Regions from separate parts of the Levilactobacillus parabrevis genome, predicted to be linked through region 1. Evidence: a T-box and tRNA genes for the amino acid it is inferred to sense, from the RefSeq annotation. Region 1 holds a T-box; the other holds one or more tRNA genes.
The links. A T-box is a leader RNA that pairs with one kind of tRNA and senses whether it is charged. The one in region 1 lies ahead of ACEPSU_RS08585 (valine--tRNA ligase), so its partner is inferred to be a tRNA-Val.

Region 1 (3,250 bases):
CCCGCCGTTGAACCGGTAGACAGGAACCAACGCAAGGCATCGGCCCCGTACTTGTCGATGACGTCCATTGGGTCGATCCCGTTGCCAAGAGACTTGCTCATCTTGCGACCGTCTTCGGCCCGAATCAACCCGTGTAAGAGCACGTGTTTGAACGGCCGCTTACCAGTAAATTCAAGACTTTGGAAGATCATCCGGGAAACCCAGAAGAAGATGATGTCGTAACCGGTAACCAAGGTGTCGGTTGGGAAGTAGCGCTTGAGGTCGGCACTGTCTTCGTTAGGCCAGCCCATCGTTGAGAATGGCCAGAGGGCACTGGAGAACCAGGTGTCCAACACATCGGGATCTTGTTCCCAGTTTTCGATGTCCTTAGGGGCTTCTTCGTTAACGTAAACTTCGCCGGTCTTCTTGTTGTACCAGGCTGGAATCCGGTGACCCCACCAGAGTTGACGAGAAATAACCCAGTCATGGACGTTTTCCATCCATTGCGTGAAGGTATTTTCGAAACGTTCTGGCACGAAATCAACCGCGTTGTCGCCCTCTTGGTTCTTGATGGCTTCTTCGGCGAGTGGCTTCATCTTCACGAACCATTGCGTGGACAGCCGGGCTTCGACTTGAACCCCAGTCCGTTCGGAATGCCCAACGGAATGGACGATTGGGTCAACCTTGATCAATAACCCCTGGTCGTCCAGGTCGGCAACCATGGCCTTACGGGCGTCGAAACGGTCCATGCCAGCGTACTTGCCGGCACGATCATTCATGGAGGCGTCTTCGTTCATGGTATTGATCCGTTCGAGGTTGTGCCGATTCCCAACTAAGAAGTCGTTAGGGTCGTGGGCTGGCGTAATCTTCACCATCCCCGTCCCAAAGTTGATGTCGACGTATTGGTCGGCAATAATTGGAATTTCGCGGTTAGCTAGTGGCAAGATAACCTTCTTGCCAACTAAGTCCTTGTACCGGTCATCATCTGGGTTAACGGCAACGGCGGTATCCCCCATCATGGTTTCGGGACGCGTTGTGGCGATTTCGATGTAGTGCTTGCCGTTGAACGTGTCATCTGGATTGGCAAATGGGTACTTCACATGGTAGAAAGCACCCTTGTCGTCCTTGTGAATAACTTCAATGTCAGAAAGTGCAGTCCGGGCTTGGGGATCCCAGTTGATGATGTACTCGCCCCGGTAAATCAGGCCCTTCTTGTACAGAGCAACGAAGACCTTCTTAACAGCATCGGACAAGCCATCATCTAAGGTAAAGCGTTCACGGGAGTAATCCATGGACAACCCCATCTTGGCCCATTGCTTGTGAATGGTTGCGGCGTATTCGTCCTTCCATTCCCAAACCTTGTCGATGAATTTTTCACGACCAAGGTCGTAACGGGTAATGCCTTGTTCACGCAACCGGGCTTCAACCTTAGCTTGCGTGGCGATTCCGGCGTGGTCCATCCCTGGAAGCCAGAGTGTGTCAAAGCCTTGCATCCGCTTTTGCCGGATGATCATGTCTTGCAAGGTCGTGTCCCAGGCGTGGCCTAAATGCAGCTTCCCGGTAACATTTGGTGGGGGTAAAACGATGGAATAAGGGGTGGCTTTCTTGTCACCACTAGGTTTAAAAACATCTTCGTCTAACCAAGTTTGGTACCGGCCGGCTTCAATGGCGGTCGGGTCATACTTGGTAGGCATGTCGGTTTGCTTGTCTGCCATATGAATCAATTCCTTTCTTTTCTCTTACTGGCTAACTGTCGATCACTTAACGTTTAGCTTCGTCTTTTGCAACACCTACAACGAATCAAGTTAACTGTCGGTGAATACAAAAAGACTCCCCATCCTAAAAATTAGGACGAAGAGTCTTCGCGGTACCACCTAAATTGGGCGTTTATGCCCCACTTAACTTCTTTGTTAACGGAGAGTGCTCCGGTCTGGGCTTACTGTTGGTTCAGCCCAGCAGCTCGCAAGCTACGTTCACGTCAGGTGATTCACCGGTTTTCAGCATTCCCGGCTCTCTGAGCAATCCCCTCGACACTACTGACTTGTTCAACGCTACTTTTACATAGTCTACGCAATTTTGGCCTAAAGGTCAACACGTGGGACTAATTTTTCCAAAGCCTCGATGGCTTCCAAGTAATTCGGTTCGTCGGATTGTTCAGTGACGATTTGCCGGTAAACGATCTTACCCGCATCATCAATAATCCAGATAGACCGAGCCAAGTTGCCCAGGTTAGGAACGTACAGACCCATTTCGTAACCGAATGATAATTCTTCATCGGATAACAAGTCAACGTTTTCCACACCCTGAGCGGCACACCAGCCGGTCTGTTCAGCAATGGAATTGTTTGAGATCGTGCAGAACTTAGCTGCTGGATAGTGGTCCGCCTGTTGGGTGAACTTCCGAGTTTGCAACGTGCAAACGGGCGTTTCAAGATCCGGGACAACACTGATCAAAGTTACTTTTCCAATCAAATTTGCCGTTTTAACTTTGACATTGTTCTGATCAAACACTTTAAACTTTGGTAACTGATCTCCAACCTCTGGCGGTGTGCCAGAGAGAGTCATTGTACTGCCGAGCCGTGTTACATCCACGCAGATCAACCCCTTCAAAATATACATCGGTACTATACCGATTACTGGTTCAATTATCCCGCAACATAGGGGGTCCTGACAAGCATTTTGCTATAAAATCATGAAAAACTCACGTTTGGTCCCTCGACTGGTCGAAATTCGCTCTGACGATGCCTTATAAAAGCAATATCGATCTCTAACTAACAGCCATACTCGCATTCTGATTCCGACATCACCAAGGTTGACTCAAGCAGACCACTAGCAGATTCTTAACTAAAAAAACGCCCCAAGCGACTGCTCAGAGCGTTAAGTCTTGTTTATGATTAAAGTAATTCTGCGAAGACGTCTTCGTTTTGATTCAGGTAATTATCACCAGGACGAATCTCGGAGATGACAATGCCATCGAGGGCTTCCTTCATCAGGCCTTCAACGTCGATGTACCCTTCGTACTTCCGGGACTTTTCCAAGTCGGGGTGCGTCTTGGGTGCCGGTGGCGTGAAGATGGTACAGCAGTCTTCGTATGGCAGGATGGAAAGATCGTAGGTGTCAATATCTTCGGCAACCTTGATGATTTCCGTCTTGTCCATAGAAAGCAATGGCCGCAGGATTGGCATGGAGGTCACATCGTTGATGGCCGCCATGCTTTCCAATGTCTGTGAAGCCACTTGGCCCAGAGATTCTCCGTTGAAAATTCCCTTGGC
Region 2 (3,250 bases), 710 kb from region 1:
AGGTGAGCGAGTGAACTCTCGTTAAGGAACTCGGCAAAATGACCCCGTAACTTCGGGAGAAGGGGTGCTACACGCAAGTGTAGCCGCAGTGAAAAGGCCCAGGCGACTGTTTATCAAAAACACAGGTTTCTGCAAAATCGCAAGATGACGTATAGGGGCTGACGCCTGCCCGGTGCTGGAAGGTTAAGTGGATGAGTTAGCTTCGGCGAAGCCCAGAAATGAAGCCCCAGTAAACGGCGGCCGTAACTATAACGGTCCTAAGGTAGCGAAATTCCTTGTCGGGTAAGTTCCGACCCGCACGAAAGGCGTAACGATCTGGGCACTGTCTCAACGAGAGACTCGGTGAAATTATATTACCTGTGAAGATGCAGGTTACCCGCGACAGGACGGAAAGACCCCATGGAGCTTTACTGTAGCTTGATATTGGGTGTTGACACAGCTTGTACAGGATAGGTCGGAGCCGTAGAACTCGGAACGCTAGTTTCGAGTGAGGCGCTGGTGGGATACGACCCTCGCTGTGTGAACACTCTAACCCGCACCACTAATCGTGGTGGGAGACAGTGTCAGGTAGGCAGTTTGACTGGGGCGGTCGCCTCCTAAAAAGTAACGGAGGCGCCCAAAGGTTCTCTCAGAATGGTTGGAAATCATTCGTCGAGTGTAAAGGCAGAAGAGAGCTTGACTGCGAGACAGACAGGTCGAGCAGGGACGAAAGTCGGGCTTAGTGATCCGGTGGTACCGTATGGAAGGGCCATCGCTCAACGGATAAAAGCTACCCTGGGGATAACAGGCTTATCTCCCCCAAGAGTCCACATCGACGGGGAGGTTTGGCACCTCGATGTCGGCTCATCGCATCCTGGGGCTGTAGTCGGTCCCAAGGGTTGGGCTGTTCGCCCATTAAAGCGGTACGCGAGCTGGGTTCAGAACGTCGTGAGACAGTTCGGTCCCTATCCGTCGCGGGCGTAGGAAATTTGAGAGGAGCTGTCCTTAGTACGAGAGGACCGGGATGGACATACCGCTGGTGTACCAGTTGTGCCGCCAGGCGCATCGCTGGGTAGCTATGTATGGATGAGATAAACGCTGAAAGCATCTAAGTGTGAAACTCGCCTCGAGATGAGATTTCCCATTCCTATATGGAAGTAAGACCCCTGAAAGATGATCAGGTAGATAGGCTGGAAGTAGCAGCGCCGTGAGGCGTGGAGCGGACCAGTACTAATCGGTCGAGGACTTAACCAAGTTGAAAACGTGGTTGTTTCCGAATGGAAGATAATTGAATAATATCTAGTTTTGAGGGAAGAAGTTCTCTTATAGTGTGGTGGCGATAGCCTAAAGGATACACCTGTTCCCATGCCGAACACAGAAGTTAAGCTTTAGCACGCCGATAGTAGTTGGGGGATCGCCCCCTGCGAGGATAGGACGTTGCCACGCGATTATTCCGGCATAGCTCAGTTGGTAGAGCACCTGACTGTTAATCAGGTTGTCGACGGTTCGAGCCCGCCTGCCGGAGCTTAATAATGGAGAGTTGTCCGAGTGGCTGAAGGAGCAGCATTGGAAATGCTGTAAACGGGTACTAACCTGTTTCGAGGGTTCGAATCCCTCACTCTCCGTTTCATAAAGTATGACCCGTTGGTCAAGTGGTTTAAGACACCGCCCTTTCACGGCGGTAACATGGGTTCGAATCCCGTACGGGTCATTGTAACACTTAACATGGAGGATTAGCTCAGTTGGGAGAGCGTCTGCCTTACAAGCAGAGGGTCACAGGTTCGAGCCCTGTATCCTCCATATAACATAATATATTATGGTCTGTTGGTCTAGTTGGTTAGGACGCCTCCCTGTCACGGAGGAGATCACGAGTTCGAGTCTCGTACAGACCGTTGTTATGTTATTAACAATTTAATACACAACAAACATATTACATGATGGTATGGCTCGGTAGCTCAGTTGGTAGAGCAATGGATTGAAGCTCCATGTGTCGGCGGTTCGATTCCGTCCCGCGCCATTTATGGTGGGGTAGCGAAGTCTGGCTAAACGCGGCGGACTGTAAATCCGCTCCTTCGGGTTCGGTGGTTCGAATCCACTCCCCACCATCATTATAGGGATATAGTTCAATGGTAGAACAACGGTCTCCAAAACCGTCGATGTGGGTTCAACTCCTACTATCCCTGTTTGTAATGTGATGGCGGTATTGGTGAAGTGGTTAACACACCGGATTGTGGTTCCGGCACGCGTGGGTTCGATTCCCACATACCGCCCTTAGATTGGGCATCTTGAATTACTTTCAGCTGATCCAATCAGATTGGATAGGCGATTATGGTGGTATAGCCAAGTGGTAAGGCAGAGGTCTGCAAAACCTTCATCGTCGGTTCAAATCCGATTACCACCTTTGACTGGGTGTATCCAATCAATATTTTTTTGCCGGAGTGGCGGAACTGGCAGACGCGCTGGACTCAAAATCCAGTGACCGTTGAGGTCGTGTGGGTTCGAACCCCACCTCCGGTATCACTAAGAACATGTTCGGTTTTCATAAAAGTAACGACAGACACTGTTAATTCGGGTTTGTCGTTTTTTTTTATGACTAATTTTAGCTAACAGCTTCGTCTATATTCTGTGTCGATCCTGTGCCTCTTGTAACGGCCTACAGTTAGGCCTAAACTAAGATTATCATACATATATAGATGGGAAGTCTCGAGATAGTGAAAGTGAATAAACTGATTCGTTATGCGTTAATTGGATTGATTGCCGCTGGTGGCGGTATTTTTCTGGGGCAAGAGCCCGCTCAGGCGAGTTACAACACCATGTTTGCCAGAGAAGGGTACTTCTCTACGCATGAGAAGGTGGACGCAACGTCTTCCTTTGATCGGAAAATCAGCACCTATAAGTCGGTTTACATCACCCAGACGAAGCATGGCGCAGTTCGTAATGCCAGTCTTATGTTTTATAGTAAGCCACAAACTAGTAAATTCGATGGTTATGCGAAGCACTGGATTAATGTTCGCCAGTTGAAAAATGGCAAGGTCTACGCCTACAACGAAAAGACGGTTTATGGTAACTATTTGGTAAGCTATCATCAGCTGAGCAAGGGACACGGCAGCAACATCAAGGCTGGATCACGAAAGGTCAATGTGCACTTCTCTAAGGCGGGGAACGTCCTATTTAAATACCAGAAAAATCTACTCACGGTGCACTTGAAGAATGGTCGGATCACACTCAATGGTAAGGCCACTCAGGCGCGGAATAACCGAGTCTTCAAGCG

Region 2: it has a tRNA-Val gene. The T-box ahead of ACEPSU_RS08585 (valine--tRNA ligase) is inferred to sense a tRNA for this amino acid. The anticodon was not compared.

What each region holds. Positions count from the first base shown of each region.
Region 1 is NZ_CP168688.1:1,809,588-1,812,837, forward strand. Features, by position in the region: gene ACEPSU_RS08585 (valine--tRNA ligase) at 1-1,694, opposite strand, end outside; T-box leader at 1,824-2,037, opposite strand; gene ACEPSU_RS08590 (peroxiredoxin) at 2,061-2,570, opposite strand; gene thiI (tRNA uracil 4-sulfurtransferase ThiI) at 2,873-3,250, opposite strand, start outside.
Region 2 is NZ_CP168688.1:1,095,664-1,098,913, forward strand. Features, by position in the region: rRNA gene ACEPSU_RS05205 (23S ribosomal RNA) at 1-1,233, shown strand, start outside; rRNA gene rrf (5S ribosomal RNA) at 1,309-1,425, shown strand; tRNA gene ACEPSU_RS05215 (tRNA-Asn) at 1,432-1,504, shown strand; tRNA gene ACEPSU_RS05220 (tRNA-Ser) at 1,514-1,604, shown strand; tRNA gene ACEPSU_RS05225 (tRNA-Glu) at 1,618-1,690, shown strand; tRNA gene ACEPSU_RS05230 (tRNA-Val) at 1,707-1,779, shown strand; tRNA gene ACEPSU_RS05235 (tRNA-Asp) at 1,798-1,871, shown strand; tRNA gene ACEPSU_RS05240 (tRNA-Phe) at 1,924-1,996, shown strand; tRNA gene ACEPSU_RS05245 (tRNA-Tyr) at 2,002-2,084, shown strand; tRNA gene ACEPSU_RS05250 (tRNA-Trp) at 2,092-2,162, shown strand; tRNA gene ACEPSU_RS05255 (tRNA-His) at 2,177-2,249, shown strand; tRNA gene ACEPSU_RS05260 (tRNA-Cys) at 2,310-2,380, shown strand; tRNA gene ACEPSU_RS05265 (tRNA-Leu) at 2,412-2,496, shown strand; gene ACEPSU_RS05270 (C40 family peptidase) at 2,691-3,250, shown strand, end outside.